Regions from separate parts of the Caldanaerobius fijiensis DSM 17918 genome, predicted to be linked through region 3. Evidence: predicted binding sites of a transcription regulator. Region 3 holds the regulator's gene; each other region holds the start of a gene.
The links. Region 3 encodes HrcA, which represses chaperone genes, less so after heat shock. Its sites were predicted from a motif close to ATTAGCACTCANNNNNNNTGAGTGCTAAT; they were not measured.
Positions count from the first base shown of each region.

Region 1: a site for HrcA is predicted at 5,597-5,625, ahead of groES (co-chaperone GroES). Genes of this name have one in related genera too.
Region 2: a site for HrcA is predicted at 3,405-3,433, ahead of BUB87_RS05530 (nucleotidyltransferase family protein). Genes of this name have one in related genera too.

Region 1 covers NZ_FQVH01000009.1:30,203-41,079, forward strand. The annotation lists gene atpG (ATP synthase F1 subunit gamma) at 1-366, shown strand, start outside; gene atpD (F0F1 ATP synthase subunit beta) at 380-1,771, shown strand; gene atpC (ATP synthase F1 subunit epsilon) at 1,782-2,189, shown strand; gene BUB87_RS05465 (S8 family peptidase) at 2,222-3,472, opposite strand; gene BUB87_RS14865 (hypothetical protein) at 3,747-3,881, shown strand; gene BUB87_RS05470 (hypothetical protein) at 3,895-4,092, shown strand; gene BUB87_RS05475 (hypothetical protein) at 4,185-4,367, shown strand; gene BUB87_RS05480 (hypothetical protein) at 4,589-5,506, shown strand; gene groES (co-chaperone GroES) at 5,665-5,946, shown strand; gene groL (chaperonin GroEL) at 5,973-7,595, shown strand; gene BUB87_RS05495 (Uma2 family endonuclease) at 7,653-7,823, opposite strand; gene BUB87_RS05500 (alpha-galactosidase) at 7,943-10,057, shown strand; gene BUB87_RS05505 (purine-cytosine permease family protein) at 10,266-10,877, shown strand, end outside.
Region 2 covers NZ_FQVH01000009.1:44,624-55,500, forward strand. The annotation lists gene BUB87_RS05520 (glycosyltransferase) at 1-968, opposite strand, end outside; gene BUB87_RS05525 (glycosyltransferase family 4 protein) at 968-2,146, opposite strand; gene BUB87_RS05530 (nucleotidyltransferase family protein) at 2,227-3,288, opposite strand; gene BUB87_RS05535 (PqqD family protein) at 3,957-4,247, shown strand; gene BUB87_RS05540 (lasso peptide biosynthesis B2 protein) at 4,307-4,729, shown strand; gene BUB87_RS05545 (asparagine synthetase B family protein) at 4,741-6,597, shown strand; gene BUB87_RS14870 (hypothetical protein) at 6,694-6,819, shown strand; gene BUB87_RS14355 (hypothetical protein) at 7,959-8,129, shown strand; gene BUB87_RS05550 (ABC transporter ATP-binding protein) at 8,270-9,979, shown strand; gene BUB87_RS05555 (hypothetical protein) at 9,969-10,238, shown strand; gene BUB87_RS05560 (glycosyltransferase family 4 protein) at 10,320-10,877, shown strand, end outside.
Region 3 covers NZ_FQVH01000001.1:25,861-36,737, forward strand. The annotation lists gene yqfD (sporulation protein YqfD) at 1-660, opposite strand, end outside; gene yqfC (sporulation protein YqfC) at 671-949, opposite strand; gene rpsU (30S ribosomal protein S21) at 1,042-1,218, opposite strand; gene BUB87_RS00135 (histidine triad nucleotide-binding protein) at 1,296-1,637, opposite strand; gene mtaB (tRNA (N(6)-L-threonylcarbamoyladenosine(37)-C(2))-methylthiotransferase MtaB) at 1,699-3,000, opposite strand; gene BUB87_RS00145 (RsmE family RNA methyltransferase) at 3,000-3,731, opposite strand; gene prmA (50S ribosomal protein L11 methyltransferase) at 3,724-4,659, opposite strand; gene dnaJ (molecular chaperone DnaJ) at 4,664-5,809, opposite strand; gene dnaK (molecular chaperone DnaK) at 5,874-7,703, opposite strand; gene grpE (nucleotide exchange factor GrpE) at 7,731-8,372, opposite strand; gene hrcA (heat-inducible transcriptional repressor HrcA) at 8,394-9,455, opposite strand; gene hemW (radical SAM family heme chaperone HemW) at 9,545-10,678, opposite strand; gene lepA (translation elongation factor 4) at 10,681-10,877, opposite strand, start outside.

The DNA.
Region 1 (10,877 bases), on a different contig from region 3:
GTGTATACTCAAATCATATCAGCGCTATCGCAAAAGCCCACGGTGATGAGGCTTCTCCCCTTAGAGCTAAAAAATTTTGATTTAGATGAAAAAATCAACAAAACGGATCACTACCAATTTATGTATCATCCATCGCCAGAGGAAGTTTTCAATGAAATGGTACCGGAGTATATAAAGGGCTTAATATATGGTGCTATGGTAGAGTCCTTTGCCAGTGAACAGGGTGCCAGGATGACGGCCATGGATTCAGCTACAAAAAATGCCGACGAGATGATTAAAAAATTAACCCTGATGTACAATAGGGCTAGACAAGCTCAGATTACCCAGGAAATTCAGGAAATTGTAGTCGCTGCTAACAGTTTGTAAAGGAGGTGAAGGCATGAATAATATTGGTAAGATCGTACAGATAATAGGACCTGTTATCGATGTCAAATTTGATAGGAATAATCTTCCCGATATAAATAACGCTATAAAAATTAAGCTGGGAGACAAGGATATCATGGCAGAAGTGTCGCAGCATATAGGAGACGATGTGGTAAGGTGTGTAGCTCTGGCACCCACAGATGGTCTAAGGAGAGGTATGGAGGCTGAAAATACAGGAGCTCCTATAAAAGTGCCTGTGGGCAAGGGTGTACTTGGCAGGATGTTTAATGTGACCGGGACTCCCATAGACAACCTGGGTGAAGTAAAGGCATCAGATTATTGGCCTATTCACAGGAATGCACCCGAGTACAATAGGCAACGCCCTGTCGCTGAGATGTTAGAAACGGGCATAAAGGTTATTGATTTGCTGGCGCCTTATGCGAAAGGTGGAAAGATAGGTCTTTTTGGTGGCGCTGGTGTAGGCAAGACCGTTCTCATAATGGAGCTCATAAGAAACGTGGCTATGGAGCATGGCGGTTATTCAGTTTTTACCGGTGTCGGCGAGAGGTCTCGTGAAGGCAATGATCTCTGGTATGAGATGAAACAGTCTGGAGTTATAGATAAAACCGCGTTTGTTTTCGGTCAGATGAACGAGCCTCCTGGTGCAAGAATGAGAGTAGCTCTTACAGGATTAACCATGGCTGAATATTTTAGGGATGTAGAAAAGCAAGATGTGTTGTTGTTTATAGACAATATCTTCAGGTTTGTACAGGCAGGATCTGAGGTATCAGCGCTTTTAGGCAGGATGCCTTCTGCTGTTGGCTATCAGCCTACATTGGCGAATGAGTTGGGCGCTCTGGAAGAGAGGATAACATCTACCACAGAAGGATCTATTACGTCAGTTCAGGCGGTTTATGTTCCTGCTGACGACCTCACAGATCCGGCGCCAGCCACCACGTTTACCCATCTCGATGCCACTACAGTTTTGTCCAGGCAGATAGCGGAAATGGGTATATATCCGGCAGTGGACCCCCTGGATTCAGTGTCACGAATACTGGAACCTGAGGTAGTAGGACAGGAACATTACACCGTTGCCAGAAGTGTTCAGCAAATATTGCAGAGATATAAAGAGCTACAGGATATCATCGCTATATTGGGTATGGATGAGTTGACAGAAGAAGATAAATTGATAGTAAACAGAGCGAGAAAAATACAGAGATTCTTATCGCAACCATTCTTTGTGGCAGAGGCATTTACAGGTATGCCGGGGAGGTATGTACCGGTGAAGGATACTGTCGAAGGATTTAAGAGGATTGTACAGGGAGAAATGGATGATATTCCTGAGGCTGCTTTTTACATGGTGGGCACTATAGATGAGGTGCTTAAGAAGGCAGAAAGCATGAAGTAGGGGTGATTTTATGGGAACATTCAGGTTAGAGGTATTGACACCTGAAAAGAGATTTTTTGAAGGCGATGTGGAGATGGTAATAGTTAGAAGTGTTGACGGCGATTTAGGGATACTGCGTGGCCACATGCCTATGGTTGCCCCTATTGGCATAGGCTCTTTGAGGATATTGACTGGAGGACAGTGGCGTGAAGCCTTCATATCAGGTGGATTTATGGAAGTAAAGCCTGAAAGCACTCTCATCCTTTCTGATGCGGTGGAATGGCCTGAGGAGATTGATATAAAGAGGGCAGAAGCTGCCAGAGAAAGAGCGCTGGAGAGGTTGAGACAGAAGAGGAGCAGAGAAGAGTATATACGCTCACAGGTAGCTTTGGCAAGAGCTTTGAATCGTCTAAAGATAGCCAGAAAATATAGAGAGTAAAAATGAGCACCCTGACGTAGAGGTGCTCATTTTTATACCTGTTTTAACATCGCGTTTATATCTATTAATCCGTAACCTTCAGAGTATTTATCAGCGCCATTTACCGGTCGTGCTGTTTCTTGCATTAATTTTTTTACCTGATTTGGAGTAAGGTTTGGGTTTTTTTGTAATAATAAGGCGGCTGCGCCTGCTACCATAGGTGTTGCCATGGAGGTACCTGAAGCCGTGCGGTATAATTTTTCGAACAATAACAAACTGCCTGGGCCAGCAGCTAGAGGATTCCGGTTAAGAGATACAATATTTACACCAGGTGCAAGGACGTCGGGTTTGAGCCGACCTGTGGGAGTGGGGCCTCTACTGGAGAAATCTGCTACTGTATCGTCGGACGTGTCTACAGTTCTTCTATCATCCAGAGCACCTACGGTTATAACTGATGGACTTATGCCTGGTGTCGTTATAGTCATAGGATCGGGTCCATTATTTCCGGCAGCTACTGTAACCACCAGCCCATCTCGCCAAAGCCGTTCGCAACCTCTTGACATGGGATCCAAAAATGGGGGTAGCATAGCTTTATCTCCTAACGACATAGATACGATGCGGATATTGTATTTGTCAGCGTTATCCAATATCCACTGCATACCTGCCAGAATGTCTGAGGTATTTCCTGTTCCCCTTGCATCCAGTACCTTTACGGCTATGATGTTAGCTTCTGGCGCAATACCTTTGTACTTTCCGTCGGAACTATATCCATTGCCGGCAGCATCTCCTGCTACGTGGGTTCCATGTCCATTATCATCATAGGGTTTTTCCTTTTTGTTGATAAAATCTTTAAAGGCAACTATTCTATTTTCTGGTTCTGTGAGGTCTGGGTGGGGATACACCCCTGTATCTAAAAAAGCTATTCCAATACCTTTTCCTGTGTAACCTGAATCATTTACCATATTAGATCCAATAACTTTTGTAGCGATATTAAGGGTACTTTTAATCTCCGAGTCATCGGATATAAATATTACATCTCGATGTGATGCCAGTCTTTTTATATTTTCACAAGGTATTTCTACTACATAACTCTCTATAAAAGGTAATTCATATTTTATATTTGCGCCACAGTTTTGAAAATGCTTTATTACATCATTTTTTAGAGTCTTTGTCTGTACTATGGCTGTGATGCTACTTCTGCTTTTATCTAGGGCTTTGATCTTTAATCTTCTGTCTATTTTACTTCCGGCCATCCGATATTTTGCTAATCTTGCCAGTAAGGTCCATAAAAGGAGGTTTGTCATGGATGTTCACCCTTTCATAGTTGTTTTAATACATACTATGAAAAGGCATCCTTTTGTGTAACACTTAAATGGATATCTACATATTATAAACTAGGCTCAAGATAAAACGCTGCTGCAATCGCGTATTTATTTATACTCTAATAAGGAAGGTGAGAACATGTCAGGAAAGAACCAATGGTTTGGTGGTGGATTTTTCTGGATCATCATAATAATAATCATAATCTTCTTATTCATGCCAGGATTCGATATTTTTGAAAAATAAGGAGGGGTGTAGATGGCAGACAAACAATGGTTTTGGTGGGACGACGATTGGCTGTTCTTCATCATAATAATAATTTTGCTATTTTTCATATTTTTCCCAATGAATCATCACAGGGATAAGGATGAAGGTTTACAAAATTCAAAGTAAAGGAGGGTTTATGATGGGAGAGAATAAATTGACACAGGGAGGATTTTTCGAAAATGGCAGCTCTTTACTCTTCTTCTTCCTGCTACTTGTTTTAATATTTAACGGCCATGGATTTGGTGGATTTTTCGAAGGTCTATTTGAAGATAATAGTTCCTTGTTGTTCTTCTTCTTGTTGCTTGTCATTATATTCCAGGGCGGTTGGTTCAATTAATCTGCACTACAGAAGGTCCTATCGCAGGATAGGACCTTCTGTGATTTTGAGGGATAACAGGGCAAGTCCGTGGGTGGAAGGGGTTGTAAAATGTGAAGATATCGGGAGATACTTTATTATTTTTTTTCTTGCTTTTGACCATTATGCTGGACGTACATTTTGAAGAGGAGAGCCTGCTTTTCTTTTTTCTCATCCTTATAATGGTTTCAAAGGATAAGCCGAGAAGAAACGTCAGGAGATTTTTTGGAAGATTATTTGGCCTTGAATTACAGTAACACTTTTATGTGACCACCGTATAATGTATTAGACCACTTAAAAAGGAGGTTATCAAGATGCCAGAAGCAAAATGGGATGGAGGCTTTTTCTGGATTATAATAATAATACTCCTCATATTTTTCTTTGTGCCAATGATTAATGAAAAATAGGAATTTATGAGGGCCAGCATGGACTGGCCCTGTACATATGGTTTCAAATGTGAATTTAAGGAGGGATTCGCTTGAATAGAGAGGCTATGCTGCTTTTGCTGCTTTTACTGGTGGTGTTTAAAGAAAAAGTAGGCGACTCAGGCACAACTAGAAAAACTTTGCCTTTAATGAGAGGGGAAAAGGATAGGAAGGATGGAAAAGATGAAGATATACCTAAGTTTAAAGTACCGGAGATTCACTTAAAAGAAGAACACTTTTATAAGTTGAGAGACCTTATGTCCAGTATAAAGCCTTACTTACCAGAATACGAGCAAATATTATCGGAGATTTACGTAAACAGCGTAAATATCTATGATTGTTACAAACGGTTGAACAATGTTAATAAATCTGAAGCCTTGCATCAAATAAAAGATGTGAGAAAAGAAAGAAAAAATAAGATCGAGATGCTGAAAGCAGTAAAATCCCATATAGCTGAGGATAAACAGGAGTTATTTGATTTTTCATTAAATTTATTAGAAGTGCTGGATGGCTTGATGAGCAACTGGAATGAATATGTCGATAAAATAAAGGCCATAATGGGCGATGAGCACATCAGCCAGGTAGATAAGATGGCAAAGATCATAGAATTATTTAAACCTATTTTTAGAGACGATGAGGGAAAACTCGATAAATTAATTAAGAATATAAAGATAATAGACCTGGTTACAAAGGCTGAATCTGTTATAAATGATAAGGATAACAAAGGAAAAGGGGATAAAAACAATATCATGAGATCTGATTCCGGGGATGAAAAAGAGCGATTTTTAAACAACGTTAAAACCCTAATGAATGACCAGCAGAAAGAGGCTTTTGACAAGTTACTAAATTATTTAAGAAATCAGGGGGAAGATAGGCAGGACAACAATAAAGAGATTGAGGCCCAGTCGATAGAAATAAAAGAAAACGAGAAAAAAACAGAGAAAAACGAAGAAAAAGACCTAAAAAGTTGATATAAAGGTGTATAATTGGCTAAAATGGTGGAATATTAACTATAAAGAGATTTGCATTCTCTTTTTTTTTAGTCTATCATAGTTTATGTGATTAGCACTCGATAATGATGAGTGCTAATAAATGAATGCCAATAAAATTGAGATAGGAGGTAGGGAGTATGAATATTAAGCCATTAGGGGACAGAGTTGTTATAAAGCCTATCGAAGCAGAAGAGGTAGTTGGCGGCATAGTACTTCCTGGCACAGCAAAAGAAAAGCCACAGCAAGGTGAAGTCGTTGCCGTTGGTACCGGTGAATACATAGATGGCAAAAAGGTGGAGCTTGAGGTAAAAGTTGGCGATAAAGTCATTTATTCAAAGTATGCCGGTACGGAAGTAAAACTGGATGGTCAGGAATATCTCATCTTGAAACAGAGTGATATATTAGCTATTCTTAATTAAAAACGCGCATAAGGAGGTTGAAAGAGATGGCAAAGCAGATTCTATATGGAGAAGAAGCTAGAAGAGCTTTAGAGAGAGGCGTAAATGCTGTAGCGAATACTGTAAAAGTAACATTGGGACCTCGGGGGAGAAATGTAGTACTGGATAAAAAATACGGTTCTCCTACCATTACCAATGACGGTGTTACTATTGCAAGGGAAATAGAGCTGAAAGATCCTTTTGAAAACCAGGGTGCACAGCTGTTAAAAGAGGTTGCCACAAAGACTAATGACGTGGCTGGTGATGGTACAACTACAGCTACCCTTTTAGGACAGGCACTTGTAAGAGAAGGCATGAAAAATGTGGCAGCAGGCGCCAATCCCATGCTGATCAGAAAAGGTATGCAGAAAGCTGTAGAGGCAGCTGTTGAGGAATTAAAGAGAATATCTCACCCCGTAGAATCCAAAGAGGCCATTGCACAAGTTGCATCTATATCAGCGGCCGATGAGGAAATTGGAAACCTCATAGCTGAAGCTATGGAGAAAGTTGGTAAAGATGGCGTTATAACCGTTGAAGAGTCTAAGACCATGGGTACAACCCTTGAAGTAGTTGAGGGTATGCAGTTTGACAGGGGTTATGTATCGCCTTACATGGTGACAGATACTGAGAAAATGGAGGCTGTGCTGGACGATCCTCTGATCCTCATAACTGATAAGAAGCTTTCAAATGTGCAGGAAATCTTGCCGTTGTTACAGAAGGTCGTAGAAACAGGTAAGAAACTCTTGATCATTGCTGATGACATCGAAGGTGAAGCACTGGCAACACTGGTTGTCAACAAACTGCGCGGTACCTTCACATGTGTAGGTGTAAAGGCACCTGGCTTTGGTGACAGGAGAAAAGAAATGCTCAGAGATATTGCTATCCTCACAGGTGGTCAGGTGATCTCTGAAGAGCTGGGTTATGATCTAAAAGAAGCTGATATAAGCATGCTGGGTACCGCTCGACAGGTAAGGGTTGACAAAGAGAATACCACTATCGTCGATGGTGGCGGCGACAAACAGGAGATAAAGAACAGAATCCAGCAAATCAGGGTACAAATAGAAGAAACCACATCGGATTATGATAGAGAGAAATTGCAGGAGAGACTGGCAAAATTGGCTGGTGGCGTAGCGGTGATCCAGGTTGGTGCGGCGACCGAGACAGAGCTCAAGGAGAAGAGGCATAGAATCGAAGATGCTTTGTCTGCAACAAGGGCTGCTGTTGAAGAGGGTATAGTACCTGGCGGTGGAACGGCACTTATCAATTGCATACCTGCTGTTCAAAAAGTGGTTGAATCCTTAGAGGGCGAAATAAGAACAGGTGCTGAGATCGTGATGAAGGCTCTGGAAGAACCTGTTAAGCAGATTGCGTTTAACGCAGGTCTGGAAGGTTCTGTTGTAGTAGAAAAGGTAAAGAACTCACCACCAGGCGTAGGCTTTGACGCATATAAGGAAGAGTATGTAGACATGATTAAAGCCGGTATCGTTGATCCTACAAAGGTTACCCGCTCAGCATTGCAGAACGCTGCAAGTATTGCAGCCATGATTCTCACCACAGAAGCTGTTGTGGCAGATATTCCAGAGAAAGAACCGGCAGCACCCGCTTCAAATCCGGGAATGGACATGATGTAATATACGATAAAGAGAGCATGTTTAGATATGAACATGCTCTCTTTTTTTATACTATACTCATTCAAAACAGGATTTATTATTAAGATAATTGTAAAACTGATTGAATATGGCCCCCAAAATCTCCTGATGGATTCTTGGTGGTGGAGCCATAAGATATGCGTTTCCATCTATTATCTCCCAATGCTCATCTTCTGGCCATGACAGATAATCTTTTAAAATTGTATACACAACGTTTCAACAGATGCTATTTAACTATAATACATAAAAAGCCTACATCTTTCTATTTACACAATATATAATTCAATAATATAATGAGTGCAAAATAACATATAAATGGAGGTTTGTCTATGATAAAGTATGATGAAAATAGAAAAATCTGGGTTTTAGAAGCCCGTAATATTTCGTATGCGCTGGGGGTTAGCGAAACAGGATTAATCAACAACATATATTTTGATGAGAAGCTTCCGTATATATCGGACTACCCTGAAGCGCGTAATTCCAGGGATTGGGCATCATTTACCAGCGGTGAAGGCAGGAGCAAAGAAGAATATATGGCGTGGTCTAAGATAAAGTATACCGAGCCATGCATTAAAGCCACATTTCACGACAACGTAAGAGATGTGGTCCTTAAATACGATAGTTTTGATATAAAGGACAATACGCTGACGGTAATACTGAAAGATGTTTATTATCCTCTTGAGGTAAGACTTCATTATACGGTGATAGAAGATTGTGACCTCATTGAAAGATATGCTGAGATAATAAATAAAGGGACGCAAGGCATCAGGCTGGAAAATGTGTTATCAGGTTCTATATACGTTCCCAGGGAAACATCATACAGGCTTTCGTATCTTACCGGCAAATGGGCTGGCGAAACCCAGCTAAACCAGGTGATGGTTCCTGAGACAAAGATCGTGCTGGAAAGCAGGCGGGGAACTACCAGCCATCATGCAAATCCCTGGTTTGCCCTGGATAAAAATGCGGAGGCTACAGAAGACAACGGCGATGTTTACTTTGGAGCTTTGGCCTGGAGTGGAAACTGGAAAATCGTCATTGAAAGGGACAACTTCAATTTAATTAAAGTCAGTGCAGGTGTTAACGATTTTGACTTTGCGTGGCATTTAAAGCCTGGAGAGAAGTTTGTTACGCCTAAATTTATAGTAGGGTTTTCCAATAAAGGTTTTGGTCAGGCCAGCAGAAATCTCCACTCATATCAGCTTAAATACGTTCTGCCTGAAAATCATAGAAACAGCTTGCGAAAAGTTCTATATAACTCATGGGAGGCTACCGGTTTCGATATAAGCGAAGAAGGACAGATTAAACTGGCAGAAATAGCTGCATCTTTAGGAGTGGAACTTTTTGTGATGGACGATGGTTGGTTTGGAGCAAGGAATAACGATAAAGCTGGCCTTGGAGATTGGTATGTAAATAAAGAAAAGTTTCCCAATGGGCTTAAACCATTAATAGATAAGGTAAACGCCCTGGGTATGGATTTTGGATTGTGGGTAGAGCCTGAAATGGTGAACCCTGACAGCGACCTTTACCGAAAACACCCCGATTGGGTATATCATTTTCCAACCCGAGAGCGAACAGAGGCCCGCAATCAGCTTATATTGAATTTGGCCAGAGAAGATGTAAGGGAATACATATATGACTTTATGGACAGATTGCTATCTGAATATAATATAAAGTTTATAAAATGGGATATGAACCGCAACTTCAGTGAGCCGGGATATCCTTCAGCGCCTGAAGAGGAACAGAGAGAGATATGGGTGAGGCACGTGCAGGGGGTATATGAGATCGTGGATAGGCTCAGGAAGAAGCACCCTGACGTGGTATTCCAGTCCTGTTCAGGCGGAGGCGGAAGAGTGGATCTAGGGATATTGAGGTATTTTGACCAGGTATGGACCAGCGATAACACCGATGCTTTTGATAGGTTGAAGATACAGGAAGGATTTTCTTACGCGTATTGCGCTAAGATAATGGAGGCATGGGTGACCGATGGACTCAACTGGCTCAATGGAAGAAAACTTTCTCTTAGGTACAGGTTCCATTCAAGCATGATGGGCAATCTGGGCATAGGTGTGGATCTAATGAAGCTAAGTGATGAGGAAAAGCAGGAGGCTAAAGAGCTCATAAGCCTGTATAAGGAAATAAGGCCGATTATACAGCACGGTCAGCAGTACAGGCTTTTATCGCCGAGGAACAGCAAGGTTGCTGCCTTTATGTATGTAAGCGAGGATAAGGCTGAGGCAATCCTGTTTACATTCCTTCATTCCAATAGTTTCGGTGACGAACTTCCTGCCATACGATTGAAAGGACTTGACGAAAACGCCCTTTATGCTGTAGAGGGTTATGATAGGGAAATAAGCGGCAAGGCACTTATGAATATAGGCATAAACGTTGATATGAGAGGGGACTTTGACAGTAGACTGATCAGGATTAAAAAGACCGGCAACTAATATGCCGGTTTTTTCGTGTGCAAAGTAATTATATTTTTGTACTTATTAAAATTTATTAATAAATGCGACTTGGTTTTATTGACAAATTTATTTAATGATATATAATAAACTCACGTGTTATTAAAAAAATTTAATAGGTGTATATCTATACGGTAGCTGATACTTTTTGCAATGAAATCATGTTAATACGAAGGAGGATTGCAACATAATGAAAGGTGATGATTTTGCTTTATCGAGGGTTCCTGCTGAAGCACGGCGTCCAATGTGGGAAGTGTTTATGATCCGCTTTGGAGCTGTAGTTACTCTCTCTCAATTTATTGTAGGCGCAACACTTGGTTATGGTATGACGTTAAAGGAAACTTTGATAGCTACATTACTAGGAGCAGTACTTTTAGAAGTTATTAGTTTTTTGTGTGGGGTTGCTGGAACGTGGGAAGGGCTATCTACTTCGCTTTTAACCCGCTGGAGTGGTTTTGGTCGATTGGGTTCGAGTTTAATTGGCCTGATTATTGGTATTTCGTGTATTGGCTGGTTTGGTGTTCAAAATTCGGTTTTTGCTCAAGGTATGAATAAGGCTTTAGGTGGCATTATAGATATTAAAATCATGTCTTTATTAACAGGGCTGGCAATCACTTTGTTAGTAGTCTATGGTTATAAAATGTTGAGCTATACTGCCAACATTGCTGTTCCGGGTTTTTTGCTTGCAATGGGTATTGCTACTTATAGGTTATTGAGTAAATATGACATTAATACCCTTATGAATTCTTCTCCTCCTGGTCCCCACTTAAGTCTTGGTGTTGCTATAACAGTTGTTGCTGGC
Region 2 (10,877 bases), on a different contig from region 3:
TCATCAATGAGCTTTACCTTGAGAGAATTTTCTCCATGGTACCAGTTAAAGGTTTGAATGCCCATATTTAAAAAGTATTTATCATTGAATATTTTAAATGCGTTAAAATACATCAATGCGGTTTCGCTGGCTTCAATGGGCTGTTCGTCAAAATCTGCAGGTTTACTGCCTTTTTTATACCATCCCTTACATCCTACAGGCTTGAAGTAGCCGTTTCTAAAATAGATATCTTCTAAAAACTTTAAGCTCTCCTGAGCTACATTTAAATATTTTTCCTCTTCAAATATGTTATAGGCTTCAAACAGCGCCCATGGGAATACTGAATTTCCGTAGGTTACTATATCCTCATACCAGTACCAGCCTTCGTCTTTGTTTTCTTTATATTTATCTACTAACCTATCAGCTAAAAGTTTCATCAATTCCTTTATATCCCATGTTTTAATTGAAAATACCTCTCCCATATTTTCATTGTTGTTGTCAACTGTACTCTCTTTAATGTATAAATCTACGTAACTTAAGCCAATAAGGGTATAAGCCATTCCTCTCACGTATTTTAAATCCCGTATATCGGGTAATGCCCTTATCATCATGTGACCGCATGTATTTTTTATCCCCCAAGGTATATTTTTATCAGCCAGGGTATATCCTATGGCCCATATAGCCCTTCCAAAGCAATCTTCTGTGCCTTCTTTATCTTTAAAGTTTCTCTCATAGTCCATGAAATTTCTGAATTTACCATTTTCGTTTTGAGCGTGAAGTAAAAAGGACATGTACCTGTAGATTAGATCCAGATATTTTTTATCTTTGTAGTTTTCATACAGGGCCACGGCAACTATCAGGGCCCTGGCATTATCATCTGTGGTATACCCTTCTTTAAGGTTTGGCACTGAATATTTAGAATGCTGATAAATCCCTACGTTATCTGTCAAATTAAAAAGGTGATTGGTATTTAGAGTTGTGGAATTCATCAAGCAACACCTACCTTTTTTGAGCTATTTATTATTGCCGCGAAAAGGTCGATGTACCGCTTTGCCACATTTTCCCATGTCATATTTTTTCCGAAGTTCAATGTTTTCTCTTCCATTTTCTTTTTTTCTTCAGGGTTATCAAGTACATATAATATACACTTTGCTAAAGAGTCTGGATTCATAAAATCAGCCAACATTCCTCTGCCATCTGCCAGCATCTCTTCGGCGTACTTATAAGGGGTAGATACCACCACCCTGCCATATCCAACAGCATAAGCCAGTGTTCCGCTTACAGCCTGTTCTTTACCTAAATAAGGTGTCATATATATATCTGAAAGCTGGAGATACTCTATTATTTCATCTTTGGTTAGATATCTATTTACGAATTTTACGTTATTCTCTAAGCCCAGGCTTTTCACCAGTTCAATTAATTTTTCCCTGTAACTTTCGCCATATTCTCTTTTTATGTTGGGATGGGTTTGCCCCAGGATTAAATAGAGCACATCATTGTATTTTTGAGCCACTTTTTGTATTGCCTGAATCCCATACTCCAGCCCTTTTCCGGGGCTTATCAATCCGAAAGTGCTTATCACGGGTCTTCCACTGTACCCGTATTTTTCTTTTAACTTTTCTCTTGGCACTACATCTTTATACGGGACACCATGGTGTATTACCTCTATTTTGCTTCTATCTATACCATAAATCGTGGTCAACAATTCTACCGTGTTATGAGCCATTGTAACAACTTTTGCACTCTTTTTGCCAATTGCCATCAATATTTCTTTCTGCTTTTCAAAAAAAGGATTTGACAGTACTGTGTGCAAACATGTAATGACAGGTATTTTGATGTTTTCAAGCAAGTCCAGAAGGTATTCGCCGCAATTTCCGCCAAAAATCCCGTATTCGTGTTCTATCACTAAAATGTCTACATCGGAATCGTTGAGTTTGCGGGCCAACTGGATATAGTCGCCTCTGCTGTGCTGGTTGATTTCATAAAACACTTCTTCTTGATAATCATAGTGGTTGTCATTTATAGCGATCACATTTATATTAAAGCCAGAATTGATTTTTTTCAAAGCTCTTACTAGATCCTGAGAAAATGTAGCTATACCGCATTCCCTAGGTGGATATGTGGTAAGAAAAGCAATTTTAGCGCATTTACCAATATTCCGTACCATAACACATCTGGTTTAAATAAGAACCAGGAGTCCCTCCTTTCAGATTGGAATTTAAATTGTGCTTTTTAGAGTAATTGCTGTTATATAAGCTGCAGTCCTTCTGTGTAGACGTCATTGATGTAAGCGGTATGGGAAATACGACTGTTTGAGTCTATGCAGCAATCTGAAACTACCACAGTGTTTATCAGCTCTGCGCCGTCATTTACGATAACATTATCCCACAATATGCTGCCAATGATTCTGCTGTTTTTGCTTATGAGGTTATTTTCACCTATGACAGAATAAGGACCTACCCTTGCGCCGGCCTCTATCACCGTATTTTTGCCTATATATACAGGACCTATAATTTCTGCTTCAGGGTGAATTTTTACGCCTTCTGCTACAATCACATTGTCACTATCCTCTGATTTACCATCAAACCGACAGAAATCGCACCTTCTACTCAATATATCCTTGTGGGCCTTTGTATATTTCTCCACTGTCCCTATGTCCAGCCAGTACCCATAAAACTGATAAGCGGCCAGCCTGTATCCTTTTTGTAAAAGAGTCGGATAGATATCTTTTTCCAAGGAAATGGCTTTTTTAGCCGGGATTTCGTCAAATATTTCCGGCTGAAAAACATACACGCCAGCATTTATCCAGCTGGAACTGGATTCACCGGGTCTGGGTTTTTCTTTAAAAGATTTTATGTAATTGTCATCATCAAATTCTATGACGCCATACTGAGATGGGTTATCTACCTCTGTCATAGCGATGGTCGCAAGGGCGTCTTTGCTCCTGTGGTATTCTATTAATTCCCGGTAATTGATATCACTGACTATATCAGAATTTAAAACGACAAAAGTATCGTCAAAGAACTTTTCTGCGTTTTTTATTGCACCACCGGTACCTAACGGCGATATTTCGGAGACATAGTGGATTTTTACGCCTAACTCCTGTCCATCTTTGAAATAATTTTTAATATGCTGGGACTTATAAAACGTGCTTATAATTACCTCATCGATACCATTGGATTTTAAATTCATTATAACCCTTTCAAGAAGAGGTCTACCCATGATGGGCACTATTGGCTTAGGCAATTTATAAGTAAGTGGCTGCAACCTTGTACCTTTACCTCCTGCAAGAAGAAGTGCCTTTACCATATGCAACCCCCTCCTCTTTTTATTTAATTGAATTTATATAAATGATATAAATGGCGCACACAGATTATAAAGAGATATGGATATTAGAAACAGTATAAAATCGGCTAATAATGAGTATTAGCACCCAAAACTGATGAGTGCTAACAAGTTTATTTTATATAAAATTATACGATTTGTCAATATATTTTGTGATTTTTTGTTGTTATTCTATGATATTGTCATATTAAAAGTATTCTGTAATAATGTCAGTATGAGAAAGGAACGATATTGTATGACAAAAAGAGAAGTACAAAAATTAATCGTTATCAATAAAACCATTGATGGAATATTGACTATCAGGGAAGCTGCGCAGGCTTTGAACCTAAGCGAACGTCAAATCTTTCTTTGGTTTTAATTTAAACTTAAGGGTTTAATACCAACAACAGCATCGGCTGACCATTTATCTTTCTGTATCTTTCCTTCCGCGAAATTGTAAGTAAATTGGTGATACAGTGAGTAAAAGTGAGGAAAAGAGAGAAAATTAACAATAAAATGATATAATCGCTAAATATGGACTATTTTTGGTATTTTAGAGTATTGAAGAAAAATAAAAAAAAATTATAATTGAGGCGAAAATTAATATATAGTAACGTTTAAAATATGAAAAAGAAAGAAGGTTAATTCTTCTGATGTTGGATGAAGAATCAATTAGGTATAAAATATTAGACCATATTAGTTGGGTTATTAATAATGAGGAAGTTATTTTATTAGATAATAAAAGAGGTATTTTTTTTGGTTTAGATGAGGTGGCTTCAAGAATATGGATACTTATTTCTGAAGGCAAGATGGTTAGAGAAATTATAGACACACTTATGGAAGAATATGATGTGGAAATATCTAGATTAGAAAGTGATGTGAAAAATTTAATCGATGAGTTGATTTTGAATAATTTTATAAAAAGTGATGGGTTTAAAAATTAAAAAAGTGCTGAGGTTAGCTTTTGAAGCAAATAATAACATAAAAAAATAAAACAATATAGGTGGAGAGTGAATTGAAAATAGGTAAATGTATTCAATTTGTCAAGATATATATTTATTTTATAGTGATTAAAATTTTGTTATATATTTTTGGTTTACGAAGAATATTGAATTTTTTAAAGAGGATGAAAGCAAGGACTTATTTAAAGAATCGACCAGCAAATGAAAAAAACTCTTTAGATGTATTATATATCAAACAGCAAATTGATAATGTAAATATTTTTCAAATATATTCAGCTGAATGTTTGGAACAATCTTTGATATTGTTTTATTTATTGTTAAAGAAGAATATTTATAATGCTAAATTAAAGATTGGAGTATGTAAATATCCGTTTTCCGCTCATGCTTGGGTGGAATATAATGGTATTGTATTAAGCAATATAGAATTTAATAAGAAAGATTATTCAGTTATAGAGGAGATTTGAGGGAATGTAATATGAACGAAATAGTAGGAATTTTAAATAGGAAAGATATAGCGAAAAACCTTGAATTAAATAACATAATATATAAGTGGGTAAACGATAAATCTATTCAACTTATTTTATCAGAAAAGTTAAATAGCGAAAAAAGTGCAATATTTTATAAGGAAATTAAACAAAATAATGTAAATATGATAAGTGTACATAGAGAAGATAATTATTTAATTGTAGGCAATGGGCAAGTAAATAATATTAATGAAATAGCTAGAAAAGTAAATAAGATTAATATAACGAATGTAAATGAAGTATTATTGTTAGCTTATAAAAAGTTTGGTATTGATTTTGTAAAGGAAATTAATGGAGAATTTGTTTTTATTATTTGGGATGGAAATAAAAAACAACTAATATGCGTTAGAGATTCTATAGGTATTAAGTCATTATTTTATAGCATTTATAATAATGTAGTAGTATTAGCGACTAACTTAAGTAATATATTAAAATATAATTTAGTAAGAAGTGATTTGGATGATGTATATTTTTCAGAATATTTGACGTTTGGCCTTTTTGAACAACACCTTACTCCGTATAAAAATATTAAGCGTTTAATGCCTGGTAGTATATTAATTATAAACGATGAAAATGCTAAATTAGTAAATTATTGGAATATCTCAAATATAAAAAAGGTAAATTATAAAAACGAGGATGACTATTTTGAGCATTTTAAAAGCTTATTAATGGAATCAGTTTATAGAAATTTTAACATTAGTAACAATGTTTTAATAGAATTGAGTGGAGGATTAGATTCATCTTCTATTGTATGTTTAGTTAGAGAGCTAGTAGAGAAGAGAAGGGATTTAAAAAATAAAATTAATACATTTACTATTGATTATGGTTCATTATTAGTTGAAGAAGACGACATGCCTTTTGCAAAGAGTGTTATAAATAGTAATCCAAATTTTAATCCTATTATTGTAGATGGAAGGGAATTTTGGTTTTTAAAAAATTTAGGCCAAATAGAGGGGGAAGATAAATTATTTTATGACGAACCTAATATGAATATTCTAATACATGACCAAAATAAATTTATGCTCAATATAATTGAAAAATATAATATAGATACTATTATAAGTGGAGAAGGTGGAGATCATTTATTATCATGGAATAATTATTATTTAGCTGATTATTTACGTCAAGGATCCTTAATTAAGGTGTTAATTGAATCTCTTAAATGGAGTAGACAGTTAAAATGTCCAGTATTTAAGGTAATAAAGGAAAATTGTTTATTACCTATATTAAAAAGAAATGTTTGTTTGTTTAACAGTACTGTTCCACCTTGGGTTAGTAAAAAATTGATAATGTTTACTAATTTGAATGAGAGAATAGAAAAGTATTACAGAACAATAAAAGTGGATACAATTACTGATAGTTATCAAATAAGTATAATGAATAATATTCATGAAATATTAGACGGAAATGTATTTGCTAAATTAGTTGAAATAAAGTATCCATTTTTATACCTACCTTTAATAGAATTTATATTTGGAATTCCAATAGATAAAAAAATACGTGCAGGGGAATTAAATAAATATATTTTGAGATATTCATTAAAAGGTATCTTACCAGAAGATGTTCTTAACAGAAAAAATAAAGCGGGTGGTGAACGGCGATTTTATATAGGCCTAAAAAAAGAGTGGCCTTGGCTCGAACAAATTATTAATAATTCAATTATAATTAATGAATTAAAATTTATTGATAAGGAAAAATTTTTGCAGATTTTGAACTATGCAAAACAAGGATATGTAAAAGATCCATATTTGTTTTCGATTGGTCGTACTTTATCGGCGGAAATATGGTTAAGATATTTTAAAAATTAATTTTGCTTATAAACTGCAAACATGACAGGATTGATTGTTAAATTAAAATATTATAATTAAAAAAAATTAATAGTATTTGGAAGGGAGGTAGTTAGGATGCTTCGCATTACTAAAAAACAATATTCCAAACCATCAATTATTAAATATGGTTCAGCAATAAGAATTATAAAAGGTAGCGGTGGTTCAAAATATGAATCATATGCTTCTCATGCTAGATCATAAGGAATTTTTTTGATATTTATTTATGATCCTAGTCATGTTTGCAGTTTTTTAATCTTTAAATAATTGCAAAATAAATAAATAACAGCGAAAATACTAATATGGGGATAAAATAAAGTATTTATAAGAGTCAAAATATCGAGGTAATTACATAATAAAAAGAGTATGCTTTAAAAAGCAAGCTAATAAACCTACCTAATTGTTAAAAAATGTCGGGCGTGTCAAATCAAAAGATAACATTTGTTAGTCTAAAAGTTGTTTTAAAGATAAAGAATTGTCCACATCCCGACATTGGCTGTAATAATTAACCCTGTGCTATGTTATACATGCAATTAAAATACCTGCTTTTAAAGTTATTCACAGACATAAAATCTTTAAGTTATCGATAGATTTTTCAATGACCATTTGCTTTTTATAGAGTTTATACCATTTTTTAGAATTTCATAGCACTATAGAGTTGCTTCTATGTTTAACACGAAAATAGATTTTCATTCCTGGTTGTGTTTGCTCAAACATGGCTGTTTAACAGAAAGATATTAGATAAATTATCAAAAGTGTCAAAGTAAACGTCGCCTAAAAAGTACCTGTAGAAAAAATGAGGGTTATTTAAAGGAACTATTAAGAGCGAGTACTGAAGTTCCAGATTCATACAAGGTTTTAGATTCAGCGGCGGTGGAAGGAATATTTTGACGTCAAGAGAATCATTGTAGAAGCTTATATGTTGGACAACGCTAAGCTGTTAATAATAACAGCGGTTTTAATGGAATAGAAAATATCCGTTTATGTGAAAGAATTTGACATCGAGGTTAGAGGAAGCAGACTTAGGTATTTTATTACAGGCATGGGAATGAGGATTAAAATCGGGATTGGGTTTAGAAAATTTTTTAACATTGCGATATAGAGAATCAAATATTTTGGGATTATTCTCCTTGACATAAAGCTCGAAGCTAATAGTATCGCCGATTAGGATATTAGAGAGAGTAAAACTGATAGTACGGTATATATTCGGTAATATTAACGAGATTATAGAAGAAAGATTAAAGGTCATGAAAAAATAGAGATTTAAATCTAGAGAATTGAGAAGGGTCGGGTACCGCGGGAAAACTGCAAAGTTCTCTTAATTCTTTAGAGAGTTAAAAATTGTGAACAAGCAACTGAGGAGTATGGGTAGAAAGAATTTTTTGAACGATGGCACAAATCATAGATTCAAAGCTAAAATCCCTATAACGATCGATAAAAAAGTAATAATGGTTGTAGAAAGAAGAAAGGATAGGTTCAGAGAAATCAACGAAAGCATCAAAGAGTTTGATTAAACTTAGCTTTATCATCTCATATGGTGTAGATTAAACAAAAGTGGGGAAATTCTTTGAATATATATTGCGAAAATTCTATTGTTTTAGAATTTTGTGGAGTTCACAATAAACTATATAAGAATTTTATGTGGAGGGATTAAATGAAATTTAATAAAAAAAGTATTATTTTTGAAGTATTGGCCGTATTAATAGGTTTGATTGGAATGATGTCCTCATGGCTTTTGTATCCGTGGGCATTTAAAATCCTTATTGATAGCTTTGAAAATAATAAAATTGATATAAGTTTGTATAAAGTTATTATCTTGCTTTTTATAGGAAGAGTTTTAGGTGAAATTTTTATAAATTTATCTTCATATTTGTATACGCAGGTTAAACAGAATATTATTGTTGATTTTCGGAACAGGATTTATTCTCACGTTTGCTCTGTACCTATACACAAACTCAAAAGGATGCAGATAGGTGACATAATGTCATGCCTTACAAACGATATTCCTGTGTATGCCGAAAAATATGAAGCCGTCGGTGAAATGATTGTAGATATAATATTGTTTTTTACAACGATTGTAATTATAAAAGTTATAAATGTAAAACTATTATGGCTCGTACCTGCGTTTTGCATCGTTTTTACTCTTCTACCGTACTATTTATCGAAAAGATTAAGAGAAATAAGTACTAAATTACAGGATAAAATATCCAATTACAATTCTACATTACAGGAGAGCTTAGTGGCAGCAAGGGAGATAAAAGCATTAAACGCTTGTGATTTGGTAAATGATCGGTTAAAAAATATTATTGAAGATATAAAGCACAAGTCGCTTAAAGAAAAATTTGTTTCTCTGGAAAGTTCTTCTGGTCCTTATTTATTTTTTTATGTATTAGAGGCTTTAGCATTTTTAATATCGGTTTTCGAGATACAAAGAGGAAGGTTAGAGCCAGGTACAGCAGTAGCGTCGATCATGTATATAGGGAATATAATAGTGCCTTTGCAGAATTTTGGAAACCTATTTGCCAGTATACGAACTAGTGATGGAGCATGGGATAGAATAAAGAATTTAAATATAATCGAAGAAGAAAAAGAAGAAAAAAAATTGAAAGTGTTAAAAAATATAAAAGGAAATATTTTCTTTAAAAATGTATCTTTTCAGTACCCTGGCTCAGAGTTCAGGTTAGAGGGTATAGATTTAGAAATAAAAGCAAAAAGTAAGACGGCATTGGTTGGTTTGAGCGGAGCTGGCAAGAGCACTATAGCAGATTTGTTATTAAAATTTTATAAGCCTAATAGAGGGCATATATACATAGACGGGATAGATATAAGTGAAATAAAAGACAATTCGTTGAGGGATCATATAGGAGTGGTGTTTCAAGAGCCCTTTTTGTTCAAGGCGAGTATAAAAGAGAATATAAGGTTTGGGAAATGGGATGCTACTGATGAAGAAGTAATAGAGGCAGCGAAGAGAGCTAATGCCCATGATTTTATAATAAAAATGCCTGATGGTTATGAAACGGAACTGGGAGAGATGGGAACAGGTTTATCAGGTGGTCAAAAGCAGAGAATTGCAATAGCCCGAGTACTGTTAAGAAATCCAGAGATATTGATATTTGACGAGGCCACATCATGGTTAGATAAAGAAGCTTCCAGAAGATTTGTAGAAGAGATAGATAAATTAGCAATGGACAAAACGGTGATAATAATAACCCATGATCTTGGGATGGTAACCAATGCGGACCAGATAGTAGTGCTTGAGAGAGGCAAGATAGTAGAAAAAGGTATACACCATGAACTTATGGAGCAAAAAGGATTGTATTATAAGTTGTTTATAAATCAGGAAAGGGAGGACGGTGAAAGTTAAATTGAGAATTGGAATAGATGTGTTTTGCGGATTTGACATTTTATCAAAAGAAAATGGGAATAGTGGAATATTAACATATGCACAACGGCTTATCTATTCTTTATTAGCTATTAACGAGGAAGAGAAAAATGATATAATCCTTTTTCAGAAAAAAGGTTGTACGTCAGTTCATGGTAAAAATGTTTACATGCGCTTTGTTTCTACAAAGGAAGTATTGAACCCAAGAAGTGCAGAATGGGAGAGATGTTATTTAGCTTAAGCTGTTAATAAAGAAAACATAGATTGTTTTTTTTCACCAAATTTTGTTTTACCAGCAAATATTTCAAGTCCTGGGATAGTAATGATACATGATATTTATTATTATTTTGATCCGTATGATTATGAAGAAAGCAAGTATTATTATTTAAAAAAATGGGTTCCAATATCAGCTAAAGAAGCTGCTAAAATAATAACGGGATCTTATGCATCTAAAAGTGATATTATTAAATATCTTGAAGTACCCGAAAATAAAGTAGAAGTGACTTATTTAGCTCCAGGTGATGAATTTTCTGCAATTAATAAGGAAAAGGCAAAAAGTCATGTAAGAGATAAATATGGTATCAATGAGCCATTTATACTTTACGTAGGGAGTGCTAAGAGACGAAAAAATATAAATAACCTTATAATGGCATATTTAATTTCAAAGAATAAGTATCATTTAAAACACAAACTTGTAATGGTGAGTGAATATATAAATCAAATTGAAGAAAAACGCGTACTATTAGAAAGGCTAGGGATAAAAATTGGATATGATTTAATTTGTATTAATGATTTAACAGAAAAAGAACTTGTTTTCTTATACAATGCTGCAGATTTATTTGTTTTTCCATCATTATACGAAGGTTTTGGTTTGGTTATA
Region 3 (10,877 bases):
TTTCACCGTATCGCCGTCTTTTACCACCGGATCTCCTTGAAATGTGATGATGCGGTCAATAATGGCATCTTTGCTCGCCACAATATTTGATGGAGCATTATCTGTTTTAACCTTTGGCGGCTTTTTCTTTTCAACTACAGACACGCTGATTCGAGTCCCTTGTATCATGACACCCGCCCATGCAAGGTCGTCTATGTCAATGAGAAGTTTTCTCTCAATTTCTGATGGCTTTATGCCGTATTTAAAAACCCCTGGTTTTACTCCACATCTGGCAAGTACCTCTTCAATGGTTTTAGTGCTGACTTTTTCATTGCCATGGATATCTATCACCCATATAAATGATGAAATATACATCACAAAAAGAAAACAAAAAATAATCCCAAATACAAATACCTTTCGCCTTTTGATTTTGCTCAACAAAAAGGGATACCCATTTTTATCTACTATGGATATCTTCAACTTGAGTTTTCTTGCCACAGGTCTTAACGCAAAAAATCCCCTTATGCTGACAGTAGCCAGCATACTGGTATTAGATAATCTTTTGACATCTTTCAGCCAGATTTTTCTGGTCACAGCCATATTTATAAATTTTTCTATGGAAAGTCCGTCAATTCTTATATTAACATAACCTTTCAAATAATTCCACACATTATTTCGCAACATTATCACCCTACTGCATAAAATCTATGGCTGTGATGTTTCCAGTTATATATATCTCTTCAGGTTGTATCTCCTTGATAGTAAGATTTTTCCCGGTGATCCTCACAACCCCACATCCTGAATTTAATCTTATGATATCGCTTTTGTACTCTATAATGCCCTTGTGATTGTCTATTACCAGCTCTATATCACCTATCATCGTGATCCGCGGCATATCCAGTATGACATCTTTGGGGTAATCAAGCATATCGGCGAAAGCCTTTTTTACCCTGTTCAAATCTTCTTTCATACATATCCCCGCATTCCTTTTTTATTTCTATACTAATATCTATGCTGAACAGTAAATAAAAAAACCCGGCGTTAACCGGATTTTTTCTTCCACTATTTGTTTTTTCTTCTCCTTGCAGCCTCAGACTTCTTCTTGCGCCTTACGCTGGGACTCTCGTAATGTTCTCTCTTCCTTATCTCAGAAAGGATACCTGACATTGCACATTCTCTTTTAAACCTGCGAAGTGCACTATCTAAAGATTCATTTTCCCCAACTCTGATTTCTGGCATAATATTCTCCCCCCTTCCAAGTACATTGGGCGAAGTATATTTACATTATATACCCCTCTTCTATTAAAGTCAAGCTATTAACCCGGCGGCCACTGCATAGCCCTGCCACCCAACAGATGGAAATGCAGGTGGTCTACCGATTGGCCGGCCAAGGTACCACAATTATTGACAACTCTAAAGCCCTCACAAGCTATGTTTTGGTCTTTGGCAATTTTTTGTATCGCCTCGGCAACACCATTTAATATATTAGAACTTGTATCCAGTTCCATAATAGACTTTACGTGTACTTTAGGTACAATGAGTATATGTACAGGTGCCACTGGATTTATATCTTTGAAAGCCACAACCTGATCATTTTCGTACACAATTTCTGACGGTATCTCCTTGTTTACAATTTTACAAAAAATACATTCAGTCATCTTTTCACCTCCAAACCTACTATATTTTATATTCAATATAAATTCGAAAAATCCTCCTTGTTTAATTAATTTTGCCTATTATGTGGTCATCCTCTATAGCCGTAAATTCCACGGGTATGAGCCTGTTATTTAGAGATTCATCGCCTTTTACTAAAACCCTTATATAGGTATCTGTAAGACCTTCTATATATCCAGGTCTGTCATTTACTGGTTGCTCAAAAAGCACTTCCTGTGTTGTCCCCAAAAATCTGGACATATAATTTTGCTTTAATATGTTACCCAGCTGTATCATCTTTTTACTGCGCTGTTCTTTTACACTGTTTTTTACCTGATCGGGGTATTCAGCTGCAGGTGTCCCCTTTCGTCTGGAATATTTAAACACGTGAATATGACTAAAACCTATCTCTTTTACAAACTCATAACTTTTTTCAAACTCTTCTTCCGTCTCACCGGGGAATCCTACCATAATATCAGTGGTTATGGCTACATCAGGTATATACCGCCGTACCCTTTCTACTATAGACCTGTATTCAGAGGTGGTATACTTCCGATGCATCCTCCTTAAAGTCTCATCACAACCGCTTTGAAGCGAAATATGAAAATGCCTGCAAAACTTAGGCATTCGGGATACCCTGCTCACAAATTCATCGGTTAAAAGAGACGGCTCTACAGAACTCATGCGTATTCTTTTCAGACCTTCCACCTCGTTGACCGCTTCTATCAAATCTATAAGGCTTTCACCTTTCAAATCTTTTCCATATGATGCTATGTGTATACCCGTCAGCACGATCTCTTTAAATCCGGCAGCGGCCAATCGGCGTATTTCCTCCATAGCATGTTCTACAGGCCTGCTCCTCACAGGTCCTCTGGCATACGGTATTATGCAGTAGGTACAAAATTGATTGCAACCTTCCTGAATCTTTACATATGCTCTTGTCCTGCCTTTATGGCCTTTTACTGTCAGTTGCTCAAAATCCTTCTGCTGCCATATGTTTTCCACCGCATTTATCTTCTTGCCTTTCATGGCCTCTTCTACCAGATGCACGATTTCCTGTTTGTGATTTGTGCCTACTACCAGATCTACGCCTGGAATGTCCATGATTTCCTCGGGTGCGACCTGGGCATAGCAACCCACAACACCTATAACCGCGTTGGGATTAAGTTTTAACGCTTTATGGATGAGATTGCGGGATTTACTATCGCTTCTGGCAGTTACGGTGCACGTGTTTATGATATACACATCTGCCACATCGTCAAAATCCACCACGGTATATCCGGCATTTTCAAAAAGCTCTTCCATTGCCTCTGTTTCATACTGATTTACCTTACAACCCAGCGTATAAAATGCTGCTTTTTTTTGCATTAACCAATATCCCCCATCTCATACATAATTATTGAAACAGTTACAAAACCCGCTGTTTCGGTTCTTAAAATCCTGGATCCCAGTGTCACTACACGAGCTCCCTTTTCCGTGGCCTTGATTATTTCACAATTGCTAAATCCTCCCTCAGGACCTATAAAGATGCCTATTTTTTTAAAATTATTGTCCGCTCTCATAATATCTTTCAAGTGAACCACGTTTTCAGTTTCATACGGTAAAATAAAAATATCATAAGTCGGTATCAAATTCAGCAGTTCTTCAAAGCTCATGGGCTCATGTACCTGTGGAATTCTGGACCGCCGACATTGCTTTGATGACTCATAAGCTATTCTTCTCCATCGGTTAAGTTTACTGCTATTATCATCCCATTTTACGACCACTCTCTCTGTGATGACAGGAACAATACTATTGATACCCAATTCAGTACATTTTTGCACAATCAAATCCATTTTAGTGGATTTGGGAAGAGCCTGATAAAGGGTTACATCGATATTGGACTCCACCGGTGGAAGGATATTTACAATTTTTGCCGTAACCTTATCTTTATCTATTTTATAAACTTCTGCTTCATAGTCGTTTCCCATACCATCAGATACTATAATGCTTTCGCCTTTTTTGATGTGCAGAACTTTAAAATGATTAAAATCTTCTTTATCTTCTATTACAACTTTATCGTCAAATATATTTTGAGGCGGCACAAAAAACTTATGCATTTAACACACAACCTATCGTAACCCACTCGCCATCGTACATAATTTCTTCAATAGAAAATCCTTCGGTTTTTAATTTTTCTACCACGTCTTTTTCCCTATCTCTTATGATACCACTGGCGATGTAGATACCATTATTTTTTAAGTTTTCCCTGACGTCATGGGTTATTTTTATGATAACATCCGCTATTATATTAGCCACAATTAGATCTGCTGGTCCTATTTCGTTCACCTCTTTAAGTCCATCACTCTTTTTTACGGTTATGACATCACTTACACCGTTTTTTTGCACGTTTTCTTTCGCCACATTTACCGCCACATCATCTATATCCGAAGCCAGGACCCGGGATGCCCCTAGTTTTGCGGCTGTTATCGCTAATATCCCTGAACCGCATCCCACGTCAAAGACATTCATTCCGGGCTCTACATATTTTTGTAACATTATTATACACATCCTTGTGGTCTCATGGGTGCCCGTGCCGAAAGCCATACCGGGGTCCATCTCTATAACTATTTCCCCATCTTCAGGCTCATATTCCTCCCAATCGGGCTTTACCACAATTTTAGGCCCGATTTTCACCGGTTTGTAATACTTTTTCCATGAATTAGCCCAGTCTTCTTCATAAACCTCTGTGATGCTTATAGTGCCTTCGCCGGTATTAAGGTAATTCCGCAACTCTCTTATTCGCTCTTTTACTACATTGATCTTATCCGGCAAATCCGGGCCTCCTGGCAAATATCCTTTAACTGTAGCAATATTCTCATCCACAATAAATCTGTCTATATCTATTTCGTCCCATTCGTTGACCTCATCCAAATTTATATGAAAATCCTCTATTACAACGCCTCCCGCACCAACATCATAAAGAATATTAGAAACCGCATCTACCGCATCCCGAGTAGTTTTAACCTGGACTTCTATCCAACTCATACCCCTAACCTCCAAATACGTTTCTCATCTTTTCAAAAAAGGATTTGCTCTGTTCATTGACGTCCTCACCACTTATTTCGGCAAACTTTCTGAGAAGCTCTTTTTGTTTTTCTGTCAATTTTTTAGGCACTTCTACATACACCTTTATCAATTCATCGCCTCTACCATAGCCGTGAACATTTGGTATGCCTTTGCCTTTTAATCTAAAAATCGTTCCACTCTGGGTTCCTTCAGGAATGGTGTATTTTATCTTGCCTTCTAATGTGGGTACTTCGATCTCGGCTCCCAGGGCTGCCTGAACAAAAGAAATGGGAATTTCACATATGATATTTTGTCCCTCTCTTTTAAATATTTCATGGGGCCTTACCTTTATTTCAATAAACAAATCTCCCGGAGGGCCGCCGTTTATACCCTGTTCACCTTCTCCTCTCAAGGATATAACAGAACCGTTATCTACACCCGCTGGTATCTTTACCTTTACTCTCCTGGATTTTCTGGCTCTTCCCGTTCCCCTACACTCAGGACATGGCTCTTTTATAATTTTACCCGTACCATGGCAGTGTTCGCAAGTCCTCACCTGAGTAAAGCTTCCAAGGGGCGTACGCTGAGTCTGTCTTATCTGACCTGTTCCACCGCAGTATCCGCACACTGCAGGTTTGGTCCCTGGCTTTGCACCAGTACCACCGCAAGTACTACATGCCTCTGTGCGTTCAATCCTGAATTCCTTTTCTGCTCCAAAAGCGGCTTCTTCAAATGATATGGTCATGCTATACCTTATGTCGGCACCTTTTTGTGGAGCATTTCTTCTTCGGCCCGTAAATCCTTCGCCAAAGAACATATCGAATATATCTCCAAAACCACCAAAATCGCCAAAATCACCAAAGCCACCGAAGCCGCCAAATCCACCCGTATCAAATCCTCCCTGGCCATTTACTCCCGCATGCCCGAATTGATCATATCTTGCCCTTTTTTCAGGATCGCTCAACACTTCATAGGCTTCGTTTATTTCTTTAAATTTCTGTTCGGCTTCTTTATCGCCAGGGTTCATATCAGGATGATATTTTTTGGCCAGTTTTCTATACGCCTTTTTTATATCATCTTGCGACGCATTTCTATCTACTCCCAATATTTCATAATAATCTTTAGCCAATCACTATCACCACCTCAATCTAAAACCTGCCCTGACAGGGCAGGTTTTAATTCAATCGCAGGTTTTAATCAACCTTGTAGTCCGCATTGTAGGTATTACCATCGTTGCCTGAGTTGGAGCCGGTTCCAGTACCGCCTGCACCACCGGTTCCACCAGCACTACCGGCTTGCTGATAGATTCTTGTAGACACTTCATAGAATGCCTGAGATAATGCCTCTGTGGCATTCTTTATGGCCTGTACATCATTGCCGCTTAATGCTTTTCTTACCTTCTCTATCTCTGAGTTTATCCGTTCTCTTTCCTGAGGTGTTACCTTGTCACCCAGGTCTTTTAATGTCTTTTCAGCCTGATATATAGCCGAATCAGCGTTATTTCTTATCTCAGCTTCTTCTTTCTTCTTTTTATCCTCTTCGGCGTACCTCTCAGCTTCTTTCCTCATCCTCTCAATCTCTTCTTCGCTGAGGTTAGTGGTAGAAGTAATCGTGATGCTCTGCTCTTTGCCTGTTCCCAGGTCTTTAGCCGATACGTGTACAATACCATTGGCATCAATGTCAAATGTAACTTCAATCTGCGGTACTCCTCTTGGAGCAGGGGGTATACCTGTCAGAGTAAAGCGCCCCAGCGTCTTGTTGTCCCTGGCCATAGGTCTTTCGCCTTGGAGCACATGTATCTCAACGCTGGTCTGATTGTCTGCTGCCGTGGAGAAAATCTGACTCTTTCTTGTAGGTATCGTAGTATTGCGCTCTATAAGCTTTGTAAACACGCCGCCAAGGGTCTCAATACCAAGAGATAGTGGCGTGACGTCTAACAGCAATATGTCCTTTACTTCACCGCCCAACACAGCTGCTTGTATAGCCGCACCTATAGCCACACATTCATCCGGATTTATGCCTTTATATGGCTCTTTGCCTGTAAGCCTCTTTACAGTCTCCTGCACCAGAGGTATTCTGGTAGAGCCTCCTACCAATATGACCTTATCTATCTGATCCGGAGTGAGATTAGCATCACTTAATGCCTGTCTTACAGGCCCTTCTGTAGAAGCCACCAGATCTGATATAAGCTCTTCGAACTTTGCCCTGGTCAATGTGACTTCCAGATGTTTTGGTCCTGTAGCGTCAGCAGTTATAAATGGCAGACTGATAAGCGATGAGGTAGCAGATGAAAGCTCTATTTTTGCCTTTTCTGCGGCTTCCTTTAACCTCTGCAACGCCATTTTGTCTTTGCTTAAATCTATTCCGTGCTCTTTCTTAAACCCATCTATCAGCCAATCCATTATCCTCTGATCAAAGTCATCACCACCCAGGTGGTTGTTACCGCTGGTAGCCAGTACTTCAAATACACCATCGCCCAGCTCTAAAATAGATACATCAAATGTACCTCCACCCAGGTCGTATACCATAATTTTCTGGTTTTCTTCCTTATCCAGTCCATAGGCCAAAGACGCGGCAGTAGGCTCATTGATGATTCTCAGGACCTCAAGCCCCGCTATCCTGCCTGCATCCTTTGTCGCCTGTCGCTGGCTATCATTAAAATATGCAGGAACGGTAATGACAGCTTGAGTAACCGGTTCGCCCAGATATGCCTCAGCGTCGCTCTTCAATTTCTGCAGGATAAAAGCAGATATTTCCTGTGGCGTGTATTCCTTATCATCTATCTTTACCTTATAATTTGTTCCCATGTGCCTTTTTATGGACATAACCGTCCTCTCAGGATTGGTAATAGCCTGTCTCCTTGCAACCTGGCCTACCAACCTTTCGCCGTTGCTCGTAAACGCCACTACAGAGGGCGTCGTCCTGGCACCTTCTGCGTTGGGTATTACTACAGGTTGGCCTCCCTCCATTACTGCAACACATGAAAATGTGGTACCTAAGTCAATCCCTATTATTTTCCCCATTTAAATCATTCCTCCTTGAATCTATTTTTACTTTGCAACTTTTACAAGGCTAGGTCTTATTACGCGATCATTTAGTTCATAGCCTTTTTGTAGCACTTCTACAACTGTATTAGGCTCTAAGCCACTGTCTTCCACCTGCATCACTGCATGATGCTTATATGGATCAAACTGCTTTCCCTCTGCTTCGATCTCCTTTACATCGAAATCAGAAAGGACCTTTTTGAACTGATTTATTACCATATTTACACCATCTACTATTGATTTGTTAGCCTCATTGACTTCTACGGCAGCCGCTCTTTCCAGATTGTCCAGTACAGGCAATATAGCCAATATCAGCTGCTCGTTAGCATATTTAATGAGATTTTCTTTTTCTTTCTGAGTCCGCTTTCTAAAATTATCAAACTCAGCCTGAACCCTCCTGGCTATATCTAGATACTCGTCTGCCTGTCTTGTTTTTTCATAAAGCTCTTCCTTGAGTTTCTGGATATCTTCGGCCTCGTTTTTATCCTGCTCGTCGTTTACCGGTGTATCTTTCATTGTGGCTTCGATGGTTTCTTCTTTTATTTCTTCGGTGTTCGGTTCATCTTGATTTATACTATCCTCTACTTCATTATTCTCTATTTCTTTATTCTCTATTTCTTCTTGCTTTTTTTCTTCTTGCTTTTCCACCGTTCAACCCACCCCTTGTCTTTATATTCCATATAGGTATTCCAGCAATTTGCACATGTCCTCTTTGACTATTTTAACAGTAGCTATGGCCTTTCGGTAATTCATTCGCGTAGGCCCTATTATACCTATGCTGCCTATAGATCTGCCGTTTAATCTGTATGTGGCAATAATTATGCTCATGTCCTTTGTCTCATCGTATTTATTTTCACTACCTATTATTATATCTATCTCATTCTCTCTATTCGGCCGCAATACTTCATAAAGCAGCTCTTTTTCTTCGAGCAATGACATAAAGTTTTTTACTTTTTCTATGTCCTGGTACTCAGGATAGTTAAATATATTCGTGGTACCATCCATGAATATATCGCTATCATCGGCTCTCCTTAGAAAATTTTTTATCATGTTCACTACATCGTTTAGCAACGCATCATTGTTAAATTCGGCCTTTATACTGGTGATCAAGTGGTCATCTATGTCTTCGACGGTTAAATTTGCTAGTTTTTCATTTATAAGGTTGTTTATCCTGTCAACTTCAAGAGCATCTAACACTGCATTTATTTTAAATACCGTATTTTTAACAAGACCTGTGTTGGTAAGCAAAGCTAATAGCATATTTCTTTCATCGATAGGTACCAGTTTTATCGCCTTTAATTTGCTCTGATTGACCTGCGGCGCTAATACCAGTGATGTATATTTAGTTATATCTGAAAGCAACTTGGCAATTTTCTTGATAATTTCATCGATTCTATCATTGGCTTTAGAATATATATCTTCAAACAAATATTTTTCAAGTATATATCTTTCATCCTGACCTAATTCTGAGGTCAAACCCATCAGATCTTTCATTATACTATCTACATAATATCTATATCCTTTAATGGAAGGTATTCTGCCGGCAGATGTGTGAGGCTGCTCCAGATATCCCATATCCTCAAGGTCAGCCATCTCATTTCTTATAGTGGCTGAGCTTAAACCCATCTTGTATTTTTTTGCAATTGTCCTGGATCCCACAGGATCGGCTGTCTTTATATATCCATCAACGACAGCCTTTAAAATCATATCCTTCCTTTCATCCAATTGCATTTGGCCTCACCTCTCATTATTAGCACTCTCTTGTGTAGAGTGCTAATTCATGCTTATAAAATATCACTTAAAAGCCAAAATGTCAATATTTATCTTAAAAAATCGCACAATACAGTATTGGATACATCTATACCTTTTTCTGTAAATTTGAGGCGTCCGTTTTTTATTTCCAGCAAATCGAGGTCACTGTATTTTTCAATAACATCGCCATACTCTTTTTCTATGTCAAAGCGATATTTTTGCCTAAACTCGTCGAGGTTTATTCCGTCAATAAGCCTTAAGCCTGTGATAATAGCATATATCACCATTTGCTGGCTATCAACATAATCAAATTCATCTATTGGCAGTAAATCTTTATAAACCCTATCGATATAATCTTCTATGCTATCCACATTCTTATACCTTATGTTGCTGTAATATGAGCTGGCACCTACCCCTACGCCAACATATTGGCCGCCTGTCCAATAAACCATGTTGTGCCTGCACTCATACCCCGGTAACGCAAAGTTGGATATCTCATAATGCCTGTATCCTGCTGATCTCAGCTTTTTCTTTGCTTCATAGTACATCTGTCGCTCGGTTTCCTCATCAGGCAATTTATAAACGCCCTTGCGCACCATATCGTACATAGGTGTATGCTCTTCTAAAATGAGACTATAGCAAGATAAATGTTGAGGTTTAAGGGCTATAATGGTATCAAGGGTTTCTAACCACAAGTCTACAGTCTGGAAAGGCAGCCCAAACATAAGATCAATATTTATATTGTCAAAATAGGCTAAAGCATTATTATAGTTCTCTAAAAATTGGCGATAGGTGTGCACACGACCGATTGACTTTAAAATATCATCCTGCACGGCCTGTAGACCTATGCTTAACCGGTTTACGCCCAGGCAAGATAAAGCATAAAGCATGTCTCGAGAAAGCGTGCCTGGATTGGCCTCTATGGTTATCTCCGCTCCCTTTTCTATATTATATGCACTCTTAACGGTATTTAAAAGAAGGGAAAGCTGTGAGATAGTAAACGTGGTAGGTGTACCGCCTCCTATAAATACCGTCCTTACTACATAACCTTTTAATTTATATGAGTACATATACAGTTCTTTTATCAAGGCATTTACGTAAGTGGATTTTAAATCATCCATGCCTGGATAAGAATTAAAATCACAATAATAACATTTTTTAAGGCAAAAAGGAATGTGTATATAAAGGCTTATATCGTTCAATTTTAATCTTTATCCTCCAGCTTTAATACCGACATAAAAGCTTCCTGAGGTATTTCCACCTTGCCGATCTGTCTCATGCGCTTTTTCCCTTCTTTTTGTTTTTCCAGGAGTTTCTTCTTTCTGGTTACATCGCCGCCATAACACTTGGCCAGCACATCTTTTCTCATAGCCTTTATAGTTTCCCTGGCGATTATCTTGT